3 regions of the Crenobacter sp. CS_VA4 genome follow, and region 3 is predicted to be linked to each of the others. Evidence: predicted binding sites of a transcription regulator. Region 3 holds the regulator's gene; each other region holds the start of a gene.

Evidence for each region. Region 3 encodes HrcA, which represses chaperone genes, less so after heat shock. Its sites were predicted from a motif close to ATTAGCACTCGNNNNNNNCGAGTGCTAAT; they were not measured.
Region 1: a site for HrcA is predicted at 1,649-1,677, ahead of groES (co-chaperone GroES). Genes of this name have one in related genera too.
Region 2: a site for HrcA is predicted at 1,152-1,180, ahead of rpoH (RNA polymerase sigma factor RpoH). Genes of this name have one in related genera too.

What each region holds. Positions count from the first base shown of each region.
Region 1 covers NZ_JBVMAE010000006.1:12,668-16,897, reverse strand. Annotated here, with positions in the region: gene ACZ2IA_RS07245 (FAD-dependent oxidoreductase) at 1-213, shown strand, start outside; gene ACZ2IA_RS07240 (hypothetical protein) at 312-506, opposite strand; gene ACZ2IA_RS07235 (MraY family glycosyltransferase) at 543-1,484, shown strand; gene groES (co-chaperone GroES) at 1,746-2,033, shown strand; gene groL (chaperonin GroEL) at 2,085-3,728, shown strand; gene ACZ2IA_RS07220 (Nif3-like dinuclear metal center hexameric protein) at 3,838-4,230, shown strand, end outside.
Region 2 covers NZ_JBVMAE010000001.1:4,112-8,341, reverse strand. Annotated here, with positions in the region: gene ACZ2IA_RS00065 (PglL family O-oligosaccharyltransferase) at 1-185, shown strand, start outside; gene rpoH (RNA polymerase sigma factor RpoH) at 264-1,118, opposite strand; gene ftsX (permease-like cell division protein FtsX) at 1,249-2,157, opposite strand; gene ftsE (cell division ATP-binding protein FtsE) at 2,154-2,807, opposite strand; gene ftsY (signal recognition particle-docking protein FtsY) at 2,871-4,040, opposite strand; gene ACZ2IA_RS00040 (M16 family metallopeptidase) at 4,114-4,230, shown strand, end outside.
Region 3 covers NZ_JBVMAE010000002.1:277,741-281,970, forward strand. Annotated here, with positions in the region: gene dnaX (DNA polymerase III subunit gamma/tau) at 1-1,052, opposite strand, end outside; gene mltB (lytic murein transglycosylase B) at 1,069-2,085, opposite strand; gene hrcA (heat-inducible transcriptional repressor HrcA) at 2,137-3,168, opposite strand; gene recA (recombinase RecA) at 3,414-4,230, shown strand, end outside.

The DNA of each region.
Region 1 (4,230 bases), on a different contig from region 3:
GAGCGTCAGAGCTGGTTCGATCACGCCAAGGTGGAAACCGACCCGCGCGGCCGTACCATCGCCAAGTCCTGCGGCGAGCACCCGTTCCAGACCAGCAATCCGAAGATCTTCGCCGGTGGCGACCAGGTGCGCGGCGCCGATCTGGTGGTGCGCGCGGTGTTCGAAGGCCGCCAGGCGGCCGAGGGGATGCTCGCCTATCTGGGCGTGTGGTAAACACTGGCGTAAAGAGAACCGTGTAATGTCAAAGCCCACCTGATGTGGGCTTTGTTTTGCCTGTATTGCATGACCCAGTACGGGTCGTTACATGCCATTCATGCCAGCATGATGTGGGTGCTGGCATAATGGGCGGTCACTTCTACGAGAAGCTTTAGATAGTCTTTATGTTGATGATTGTATTTGGCGCTCTGCTGGCGTCTTTTTTGATGGCGGTACTGATTGTCCGCTTCCAGCATGTGCATGCGAGGTTTACCGCTGACAATGATCTGGGCGGTGTACAGAAATTTCATGCCACTCCTGTTCCCCGCATTGGCGGAGTGCCCGTGATGGTCGGCTTGTTAGCTGGGGCCGGATTTGCGGCGCTTAAGTGGCCTAATTCCGAAGCCTGGCTATTGTTGATCTCTGCTCTTCCCGCATTTGGCGCGGGGTTGGTTGAGGACATGACCAAGAAAGTGGGGCCGCTGCCTCGCTTATTGGCCACCTTCGTGGCGGCTTTGCTTGGTTTCTGGTTGCTACGAGCAGGGCTGCACCGGCTGGGTATTCCAGGTCTTGACGACATGCTCAGCCAGTACTGGTTGCTCTCGCTGCTGTTTACGATTGTTGCAGTGGGGGGGGTCGCACATGCTGTCAACATCATCGATGGGTACAACGGTCTGGCTGGCGTGGTGGCAATCTTCATTTTCCTCGCCTTGGCGTATGTCAGCTTCAAGGTGGGCGACACGGTGCTGTGGGGAATGAGCATGGCGGCCATCGGAGCCATCTTGGGATTCCTGTTGCTCAATTTCCCTCGTGGCATGATCTTTTTCGGCGATGGTGGCGCCTACGTCGTCGGTTTCCTGATCGCCGAAATTTCTGTGCTGCTGGTGACCCGTCACCCGCAAGTATCCCCTTGGTTCCCGCTGTTGCTGGTGATTTACCCTGTGTTCGAGACCCTGTTCTCGATCTATCGTAAGAAATTTCTGCGGAATATGTCCCCAGGTATGCCGGATGGTTTGCACCTGCATATGTTGGTCTATAAACGTTTGGTGCGTTGGATGGTCGGTTCTCGAGAAGCCCGCCATATGACCCACCGCAACAGTCTGACGTCCCCCTACTTATGGGCGCTCACCTCGCTCGCCGTAGTGCCAGCTACCCTGTTCTGGGACAACACCACCGCGCTGGTTGGTTTTGTCGTGTTGTTCGTGCTGGCCTACATCGGCCTGTACCGGATGATCATCCGCTTCCGGACGCCGGGCTGGCTGGTGTTGCGCAAGCAGCGCAAGCACTGATTGCCCGTTTCCCCTTGACCGCAGCCGGCCGTGTGCCGGCTGCTTGCATTTCGGCCAACCTTGCCTTGACCCCATCGTCTTGAAATCGGCGCCTGGCCGCCCCATCTGACTTTGCATTGCCGATGTCCGGCCAGCTCTTGAAAACCCCCCGAGCTGTCCCTATTATTAGCACTCGATACCGGAGAGTGCTAAAGCACCCGGTCAATCCGCTGATTTGATTGAGCTTTCATTCTCAACGCCAACGCTTATTTGGAGAGATCAATGGCAATTCGTCCTTTGCACGACCGCGTGGTTATCAAGCGTCTGGAAGCTGAAGAAAAAACTGCTTCCGGCATCGTTCTTCCTGGCGCCGCCGCCGAGAAGCCGGACATGGGCCAAGTGCTCGCCGTCGGCAACGGCAAGATCCTGGACAACGGTGAACGCCGCGCTCTCGACCTGAAAGTGGGCGACAAGGTGATCTTCGGCAAGTACTCCGGCCAGACCGTCAAGGTCGACGGCGAGGAAGTACTGGTGATGCGCGAAGAAGACGTGATGGGCATCGTGGAATAAGCCACGCCCCGCGCAGCACGATCAACCGAATACAGAATTTGGAGAGCAGCAATGGCAGCTAAAGACGTTAAGTTTGGTGATTCCGCCCGTCAACGCATGGTCGCTGGCGTCAATGTCCTGGCCGATGCGGTCAAGGTGACCCTGGGCCCGAAAGGTCGCAACGTGGTGCTGGACCGCTCGTTCGGCGCGCCGACCATCACCAAGGACGGCGTATCGGTCGCCAAGGAAATCGAACTGAAGGACAAGTTCGAGAACATGGGCGCGCAGATGGTCAAGGAAGTCGCGTCGAAGACCTCCGACGTGGCCGGTGACGGTACCACCACCGCGACCGTGCTGGCGCAAGCCATCGTGCAGGAAGGCATGAAGTACGTGACCGCCGGCATGAACCCGATGGACCTGAAGCGCGGCATCGACAAGTCGGTGATCGCCCTGGTCGAAGAGCTGAAGAAGATCGCCAAGCCATGTGCGACGTCGAAAGAAATCGCCCAGGTCGGCTCGATTTCGGCCAACTCCGATGAAGACATCGGCGAAATCATCGCCAACGCGATGGAAAAAGTCGGCAAGGAAGGCGTGATCACCGTCGAAGACGGCAAGTCGCTGCAGAACGAGCTGGACGTCGTCGAAGGCATGCAGTTCGACCGCGGTTATCTGTCGCCGTACTTCATCAACAATCAGGAAAAGCAGATCGCTCAGCTCGACAACCCGTTCGTGCTGCTGTTCGACAAGAAGATCTCGAACATCCGCGACCTGCTGCCGGTACTGGAGCAGGTGGCCAAGTCCGGCCGTCCGCTGTTGATCATCGCCGAAGACGTTGAAGGCGAAGCGCTGGCGACCCTGGTGGTCAACAACATCCGCGGCATCCTGAAGACCGTGGCCGTCAAGGCTCCGGGCTTCGGCGACCGTCGCAAGGCGATGCTGCAAGACATCGCGACCCTGACCGGTGGTGTGGTGATCGCCGAGGAAGTCGGCCTGACCCTGGAAAAAGCCACTCTGGAAGACCTGGGCCAAGCCAAGCGCGTCGAAATCGGCAAGGAAAACACCATCATCATCGACGGCGCCGGTGCGGCCGATGCGATTACCGCTCGTGTTGGCGAGATCCGTCGCCAGATCGAAGAAGCGACCAGCGACTACGACCGTGAGAAGCTGCAGGAACGCGTGGCCAAGCTGGCAGGCGGCGTGGCGGTGATCAAGGTCGGTGCCGCGACCGAAGTCGAAATGAAAGAGAAGAAGGCCCGTGTCGAAGACGCGCTGCACGCGACCCGTGCCGCCGTTGAAGAAGGCGTGGTGCCTGGCGGTGGCGTGGCGCTGCTGCGCGCCCGTGCGACGCTGGAAACCCTGAAAGGCTCCAACACCGATCAGGACGCTGGCATCAAGATCGTACTGAAAGCGATCGAAGCGCCGCTGCGCCAGATCGTCCAGAACGCCGGCGACGAGCCGAGCGTGGTGGTGGCCAAGGTGCTGGAAGGCAAGGGCAACTTCGGCTTCAACGCCGGTACTGGCGAGTACGGCGACATGATCGAAATGGGCGTGCTGGACCCGGCCAAGGTGACCCGCACCGCGCTGCAGAACGCCTCGTCGATCGCCGGCCTGATGCTGACCACCGACGCGATGGTTGCCGAACTGCCGGAAGACAAGTCGGCGATGCCGGACATGGGTGGCATGGGCGGCATGGGTGGCATGGGCGGCATGATGTAATCAGCCGTTCGGCCAACCCGCCGATCGAAAACCCCGCGGTACGCCGCGGGGTTTTTTCATGCCCGTGCGTCGCGTGCGACAATGCGGCCATTGCGATAAGGAGCCGATCATGCAACTGACCGAACTGACCCATCTGCTCGACGCCAAGCTCGAGCCCTGGCGTTTCAAGGATTACGCGCCGAACGGCCTGCAGGTGGAAGGCCGCGCCGAGGTGCGCAAGGTGCTGACCGGCACCACCGCCTCGCAGGCGCTGATCGACGCGGCGATCGCCGAAGGGGCCGACGCGATCCTGGTCCATCACGGCTATTTCTGGAAAAACGAGGACGCACGGATTACCGGCATCAAGCGGAAGCGGATCAAGGCGTTGCTCGAGCACGACATCAGCCTGATCGCGTATCACCTGCCGCTCGACGCCCACCCGACGCTCGGCAACAACGCCACCCTGGCCGAAAGACTGGGCCTGCAGGTGGAAGGGCAGGCCGGCGAGCAAGGCTTGCTCTGG
Region 2 (4,230 bases), on a different contig from region 3:
GCGACAACCGCCGCGCCGAAGAGACACTCGGCCAGGCGCTGGCGTCGTTCCCGACCTACGCGCAGAGCTTCCTCGACGACCTGGACGACCAGCCGCAGTACGCCGGGCTGCGCCGCGTCGCCCAGGCCGGCTACGACCGCCTGCCGGCGCGCTACAAGAGCGCCAGCGCCGGCAGCGACGAGTGAATCTTGGCCGGGTTAGCCGGCCGCAGCAAAACAAACAGCCCGCATCTGCGGGCTGTTTTCATGGGGAGGTCGAATCGCTCAGGCGACTTCGGCGGCGAGCGTCGTCTTCATCTTGGTCAGCGCCTTCGCCTCGATCTGGCGGATCCGCTCGGCCGACACGCCGAACTCGGCGGCCAGTTCGTGCAGCGTCGCGCCGCTGTCGTCGGCCAGCCAGCGCGCCTCGATGATGCGGCGGCTGCGCGGATCGAGCGCTTCCAGCGCCTCGCGCAGGCCGTCGCTCTGCAGCCGGTCGAACGCGCGCTTCTCCAGCTGACGGGTCGGCTCGTGGTCGTGGTCGGCCAGCCAGTCGATCGGCGCGAACGCCTCGTCGTCGTCGCTGTCGGCCACCAGGGCGATGTCCTGACCGGTCAGGCGGGTCTCCATTTCCAGTACTTCTTCGCGCTTCACGCCAAGATCGTCGGCGATCTGCTGCGCTTCATGGTCGGTCAGCGCGGCGAAGCTCTTCTTCATGCTGCGCAGGTTGAAGAACAGCTTGCGCTGCGGCTTGGTGGTCGCGACGCGCACCAGGCGCCAGTTGCGCAGGATGAATTCGTGGATTTCCGCCTTGATCCAGTGCACCGCGAACGAGAACAGCCGCACGCCGCGGGTCGGCTCGAAGCGTTTCACCGCCTTCATCAGGCCGATATTGCCTTCCTGGATCAGGTCGGCTTGCGGCAGGCCGTAACCGGCGTAGCCGCGGGCAATCGATACCACCACGCGCAGGTGGGACAGCACGAGCTTTTTGGCCGCTTCCAGATCCTCGGAGCGGTGGAAGCGTGTCGCCAGCTCGTTTTCCTCTTCGGGCGTCAGCATCGGGATGCTGTTCACCGTCTGGATGTACTGCTCCAGACTGCCGTTGGTCGAAGGGACGGGCAGAGCGATAGTAGCTGTCATAGGTTGGCATTCCTCCTTGGGCATGGACCGTATCTTAGCACTCGACGTTCGCGAGTGCCAAACGGCGCCGGTCCGGTCGCCGTTGGAATTTTTCAATGATATCAATAGCCTGATTCAATGCGGCTTCGGGCTAGCTGGCGCTGACCCGGCGCAGATGGTGATCGGCCGCCAGCCGGGCGCCCAGCGTGGCGAGCAGCGCCGCACCAGCCAATACCAAAGCCAGTTCGAGTGGGGCCAGGCCGCGAAGTTCCACCCGCTCGTTGTAGAGCCGTGCGAATTCGGCGATCGCCGGGTTGGCGGTGGCGATCAGCCAGCTGGTCAGCCCCCACGCCACCAGGCCGGCCAACAGGCCCTGCCACAGCGCGTGATACAGGAACGGCCGGCGGATGAAGCTGTCGGTCGCGCCGATCAGTTTCGACACCTCGATCTCGTCGCGGCGCGCCAGGATCTGCATCCGGATGGTGTTGTGCGTGATCAGCACCAGCGCCACGCTCAGCGCCAGCGCCAGGAACACCGTCAGCTGCTTGCCCAGCTCGACCATGCCGTACAGCCGCTTCGCCCAGTTGGCGTCGAACTGCGCCTCTTCCACCATCGGCAGGCCGGACAGCTCCTTCTGCAGCAGCTCCAGCTGCTTCGGCTCCAGCGTCGCCGGGGTGACGACGAACGCGTCCGGCAGCGGATTGCCGCCGAGCCCATCGGTCAGCCCGGCCATGCCATTGCGCTTTTCCAGGTCGGTGAGCGCCTGCTTCTTGCTGACGAAGGTGTAGCCCTTCACCCGCGGATGGGTCTTCAGCGCGCTGCCGACCGCGGCGATATCCGCTTGCTCGGCGCTTTGCTCCATGAACAGCGTGACTTGCGGCGTCGCGGTCAGCTTGCCGACCCAGTCCTGGACGCTCATCACCGTCAGGTACAGCGACAAGGGCAGCGCCATCGCCACCGACAGCATCGCCAGGGACAGCAGACTGCCGACCGGTTGGCGCAGGATCTTGGCGAGCGCGGTGCGCGCGCTCTGCCAGTGCAAGAACAGGTAGTGTTTCATGCGGCGAACTGTCCTTCCTTCAGACGCAGGATGCGGCGGCCATAGTCTTCCATCAGCGTCTCGTCGTGCGCCGAGATCAGCACGGTGACGCCGACCTGGTGGAAGGACTTGAACAATTCCATGATGTCGAGCGCGTAGGCGCGGTCGAGGTTGGCCGAAGGCTCGTCGGCGATCAGGATCGCCGGGCGGTGCACCACCGCGCGGGCGATGCACAGCCGCTGCTGCTCGCCGCCGGACAGGCGGATCGGCATCACCTTTTCCTTGCCCAATAGGCCGACCTTGTCGAGCGCGGCGCGCACCCGGCGGCCGGCCTCGCGGCGGTCGAAGCCGATGATGTCGAGCGGCAGCATCACATTGTCGAACACATTGCGGTCGAACAGGATCTTGTGGTCCTGGAACACCACGCCGATGTGCTGGCGCACGAACGGCAGCTGGCTGCCGCGCAGTTTGGACAGGTTGTGGCCGCTGACCATCACGTTGCCGGCGGTGGCGCGCTCGAGACCGGAGATCAGCTTCAGCAGCGTCGACTTGCCGGCGCCGGAGTGGCCGGCGAGAAACACCATCTCGCCGGTCTCGATGCCGAAGCTGAGATTTTTCAGCGCCTCGACGCCGCCCGGGTAACGCTTGGTGACCTGGTCGAACTGGATCATGCGAGACGGTTCCCCTTGCTTGGCGGCGGGCGAGCCGCCCGCCGCCACTGGTCAATTGATGAATCAGTCGATCAGCGCGTCGACATAGTCGCGGGCGCTGAACGGGCGCAGGTCGTCGATGCTCTCGCCGACGCCGATGAAGCGCAGCGGGATCGGCCGCTGCTTGGCGATCGCCGCGATCACGCCGCCCTTGGCGGTGCCGTCGAGCTTGGTCAGGACCAGGCCGGTCAGGCCGAGCGCCTCGTCGAACACCTTCACCTGGTTCAGCGCGTTCTGGCCGATATTGGCGTCGAGCACCAGCACGATCTCGTGCGGCGCGTCCGGCAGCGCCTTCTGGATCACCCGCTTCACCTTCTTGATCTCTTCCATCAGGTGCAGCTGGGTCGGCAGCCGGCCGGCGGTGTCGGCCAGCACGATGTCGATGCCGCGCGCCTCGGCGGCCTTGATCGCGTCGAAGCACACCGCCGCCGCGTCGCCGCCCTGCTGGGTGATCACCGTGATGTTGTTGCGATCGCCCCAGGCGACCAGCTGCTCGCGCGCCGCGGCGCGGAAGGTGTCGCCGGCCGCCAGCAGCACCGATTTGCCCTGGTCCTGGAAGTACTTGGCCAGCTTGCCGATCGAGGTGGTCTTGCCGGCGCCGTTCACGCCCGTCATCATGATGACATAGGGCTTGTGGCCGGATACGTCGAGCGGCTTCTCCAGCGGGCCGATCAGCTCGGTCAGCGACTCCTTCAGCGCGCCCTTCAGCTCGCTGCCGTCCTTCAGGCCGCGCAGCGACACCCGGTCACGCACGTCTTTCAACAGGTGCATGGTGGCGTCGACGCCCATGTCGGCGGTCAAGAGCACGGTTTCCAGCTCTTCGTACAGGTCTTCGTCGATCTTGCCGCCGCCGAACACGCCGGCCAGCGACTTGCCGAGCTTGTCGCGGGTCTTGGACAGGCCGGCCTTCAGCCGCTCGGTCCAGCTGAGCTTCTTGTTCGGCGCGGGCAGGTGCTCGAGCGGTTCCTCATCCTGTCCGGGCGCTTCGGCGACCGGTGTCGGAGGGGCGGCGTCCGGCAAGATAATAGGGGTGGCGTCGACAACGGCCGGCGATTCGACGACCGCCGTCTCGACGGCGGGTGCGACCGGCTCGTGGGTGGTCGAAACCGCGGCCGTCGGCTCGGTCACGACCAGCGGGGTTTCGGTGGCCGGCGGGGCCGGCGGCGGGGACTTCTTCTTGAAGAAACTAAACATGTCTCGCTAAGGTCAACACGACTCGTCGAAAATACCCGGATTGTAACGTCAAAACAGGATCAGGACAGCGATCATGCCGTATCCCTTGTTTGTGCAGCGTTGTGTGGCGGCCGCCGTGCTGGCGCTCGCCCCGCTGATGGCGCTGGCCGACCACCCGGTCGAAGCCACGCTAGCCAACGGTCTCAAGATC
Region 3 (4,230 bases):
GTCATCGAAAAGCCGGAATGTTCGTCCGGCGCCAGCGGCAGGTCTTTGCGACCGTGCAGCGCGATCTGATAGTAAAGCTGGACGTCTTCCGGCGTCAGCGCCGCGGCCAGCGCCACGATCGCGTCACGCTCCGGCTCGTCGTCCGGCAGCGCCGCCGGCACGGTCTGGTAGAGCGCGATCTGCTGCAGCAATGCGGCGATCTCGGCCAAGGCGCTGTCGAAACCGATGCCGCGTTCGGCCAACGCTTCGGCCTCGGCGATCAGTTGCGCGCCCTCGCCCGCCGCCAGCGCGTCGAGCAGGGTGAACAGGTAACGACGGTCGACCGCGCCGAGCATCGCGCGCACCCCGCTCTCTTCGACCTTGCCGACGCCGTAGGCGATCGCCTGATCGAGCAGGCTCAAGGCGTCGCGCATCGAACCCGCGGCGGCACGGCCGAGCAAGGCCAGCGCCGGCGCTTCATACGGCAGCGCCTCGACGTCGAGCACGTGCGCCAGATGCGCGGCGACCTGCTGCGGCGTCATATTGCGCAGCGAAAACTGCAGGCAGCGGCTCAATACCGTGACCGGCACCTTCTGCGGGTCGGTGGTGGCGAGGATGAACTTCACGTGCGCCGGCGGCTCTTCCAGCGTCTTCAGCATCGCGTTGAAGGCGCTTTTCGACAGCATGTGCACTTCGTCGATGATGTAGACCTTGAAGCGCCCGGCGCTCGGCGCGTACTGGGCGTTCTCCAGCACTTCGCGGATATTGTCGATGCCGGTATTGGACGCCGCGTCGATCTCCAGCAGGTCGACGAAACGGCCGGCGTCGATCTGGGTGCAGGCGCTGCAGACGCCGCACGGCTCGGCGGTGACGCCGGTCTCGCAGTTGAGGCTCTTGGCGAGAATGCGCGCGATGGTGGTCTTGCCCACACCGCGGGTGCCGGTGAGCAGGTAGGCGTGATGCAGCCGGTTATCGGCCAGCGCGTTCGACAACGCTCGCACCACGTGCTCCTGGCCGACCAGGTCGGCGAAGCGCTTGGGACGCCACTTGCGGGCAAGTACTTGGTAACTCATGGCGGCGGATTCTACCTTATTGCGCTTGGCGCGGGGCGAACTGTTCGGCGTAGTAGCGCTCGCGGATCGCTTCGGCCAACTCCTCGGCGGCCTTGGCGTACAGGGTGCTGCGGTTGTAGCGGGTGATCACGTAGAAGTTGTTCAAACCGAGCCAGTAATCGGTCACCCCCGGCGAGGTCTCCAGCGGCACCAGCACCGCCTTCACGTCGTCGCGCACCGGTGCTTGCGGGGAGATGCCCATCTTCTTCAGTTCGCCCACCGTGTAGTGAAGGTTGAATTTGTCGGACACCAGCTTGTCGATCTGCGGGCCCGGCGTCACCTGCGCCGGCAGCAGGATGTCGTCGCCACCGATCCAGCCGAAGGTGGCGAAGTAATGCGCGACGCTGCCGATCGCGTCGCTGCGGTTGCTCCAGATGTCGCGATGGCCGCTGCCGTCGAAGTCGACCGCCCACTTGCGGTAGCTCGACGGCATGAACTGCGGCATGCCCATCGCGCCGGCGTAGCTGCCCTTGAACGACAGCGGGTTGGCGCGCTCCTCCTTGGCCAGCAGCAGGAATTCGGTCAGCTCGCCGCGGAAGTATTCGGCGCGGCGCGGGTAGTCGAAGCCGATCGTCGACAGCACATCGACCACGCGGAAGCTGCCCATATTGCTGCCGTAGCCGGTTTCGATGCCGATGATCGCGGCGATCATCTGCGGCGGCACCTTGTAGATCTGCTGGGCTTTTTCCAGCGCCGCCAGGTTGTCACGCCAGAACTTGGCGCCGCCGGCGATCAGCCGCTCGTTCACGTGGTTGGGGCGGAACTGGTACCACGGCCGCGAGGTGGACGGCTTGTCGAGGATCTTCAGGATGTTCGGTTTGGTTTCCACGTTGGCGAACACCGCCTCCAGCTCCGGCCGGTTGAACTGGCCGGTAGCCACCTGCTCGTCGATATAGCGCTGCACGTCCGGCCGCGCGAGAAACGCCGCGTCGGCCAGCGCGTGGCCGGCGAAAATCAGGCCGACAGCGGCCAGCAGGGTCTTGCTTCGGATCATGGAAAACTCCAGTGCTGGCGCGGGTCGGCCGAACGCCGTCCCGCGCCGGGTTCATTCGTGATGCGACAGCGCGCTGCTGATGAGGCGCGCCGTGATGTCCACGATCGGGATGACTTTCTCGTAGGCCATGCGGGTCGGGCCGACCACGCCCAGCGTGCCGACCACCTGGCCGTCGATAAGGTAAGGCGCGGTGACCACCGAGCAGTCGCCGAGCGTCATCACGCCCGACTCCTCGCCGATGAAGATGCGCACACCCTGCCCGCCGCGGCTCTGGTTCAACAGTTGCAGCAGCTCGGTCTTGTGCTCGAAGGTGGCGAACAGCTCGCGCAGCCGGGTCATGTCGTCGGACAGGTCGGTGACCTGCAACAGCTTCGCCTCGCCGCTGATCACCACCGCGTCGGCCGGGTCGGACTGCGCGCGCCGGCCCAGCTCGATCGCCGCAGCCATCAGCGAGGAGATGTCGCTCTGCAACTGGGCGAGTTCCGCCGTCATCCGTTCGGCGACGGTGGCGAGCCCGAGCCCGGCGTAATGGCTGTTGAGGAAGTTGGCTGCCAGGGTCAGCTCGGCGCTGCTGTAGTCGCGCTCGGGGGTCAATAGGTGGTTCTGCACGTCGCCGTCGAGCGTGACCAGGATCAGCAGGATGCGCTTTTCCGACAGCCGCAGGAACTCGATCTGACGAAACGCCGCGTCGGGCCGCTGCGGGGTCAGCACCACGCCGGCGAAGTGGGTCAGCTCGGAGAGCAAGGACGACGCGGCCTGCACCACTCGCTGCGGGCTGTCCGGGCGCAGGCCGGTTTCGAGCTGGCTCATCAGCGAGTCCTGCAAGGGGCCGATGGTCAGCAGGTTGTCGACGAACATGCGGTAACCGCGCGCGGTCGGCACCCGGCCGGCCGAGGTGTGCGGGCTGACGATCAGCCCCATCTCTTCCAGCTCGGCCATCACGTGGCGGATCGACGCCGACGACAGTTCGAGACCGGACAGCATCGACAGCGTGCGCGAGCCGACCGGCTGACCGTCGGCGATATAGCGTTCGATCAGCGTCTTGAGCAGGCGTTGGGCGCGGTCATTCAACATGGCTTTCATTCTGTCACAGCCCTCCTTACTTGCAAAAGTGGACGCAAAGCCGCGATTTCTCAAGCGCTGCGCCCATCCCATCCGCGGCAAAAATGCGGCGCGCCGATTTGTGCGATAATTCCGGCCAGTTTCCCGTAAGCGCCGCAGGCAAAACCTGCCCGAATCCAGGCCCGGCGGGCCTGCCGACCCGGCAGCGCCTCCCCCCGGACGGCAGTGCCGGCGGCCAAAACCCAAGACCCCCGTTTGGAGAAAGCATGGCGGACGATAAAAGCAAAGCGCTGAGTGCGGCCCTGGCCCAGATCGAAAAGCAGTTCGGTAAGGGCTCGATCATGCGCATGAGCGACAACCAGATCACCGAAAACCTGCAAGTGATCTCCACCGGCTCGCTCGGCCTCGACCTGGCTCTGGGCGTGGGCGGCTTGCCGCGCGGTCGCGTGGTGGAAATCTACGGCCCGGAATCGTCCGGTAAGACCACCCTGTGCCTGCAGGTGGTCGCCGAGGCGCAAAAGCTGGGCGGCACCTGCGCCTACATCGACGCGGAAAACGCGCTCGACCCACAGTACGCGCAGAAGCTCGGCGTGAAGGTCGACGAGATGCTGATCTCGCAGCCGGACACCGGTGAACAGGCGCTGGAAATCGCCGACATGCTGGTGCGTTCGGGCGGCGTCGACGTGATCGTGGTCGACTCGGTGGCGGCTCTGGTGCCGAAGGCCGAGATCGAAGGCGAGATGGGCGACAGCCACGTCGGCCTGCAGGCCCGCCTGATGAGCCAGGCGCTGCGCAAGCTGACCGGCAACATCAAGCGCACCAACACCCTGGTGATCTTCATCAACCAGATCCGCATGAAGATCGGCGTGATGTTCGGCAACCCGGAAACCACCACCGGCGGTAACGCGCTGAAGTTCTACGCCTCGGTCCGCCTCGACATCCGTCGTATCGGCGGCATCAAGAAGGGCGAGGAAGTGGTCGGCAACGAAACCCGCGTGAAAGTGGTGAAGAACAAGGTGTCGCCACCGTTCCGCCAGGCCACCTTCGACATCCTGTACGGCGAAGGCATCTCGCGCGAAGGCG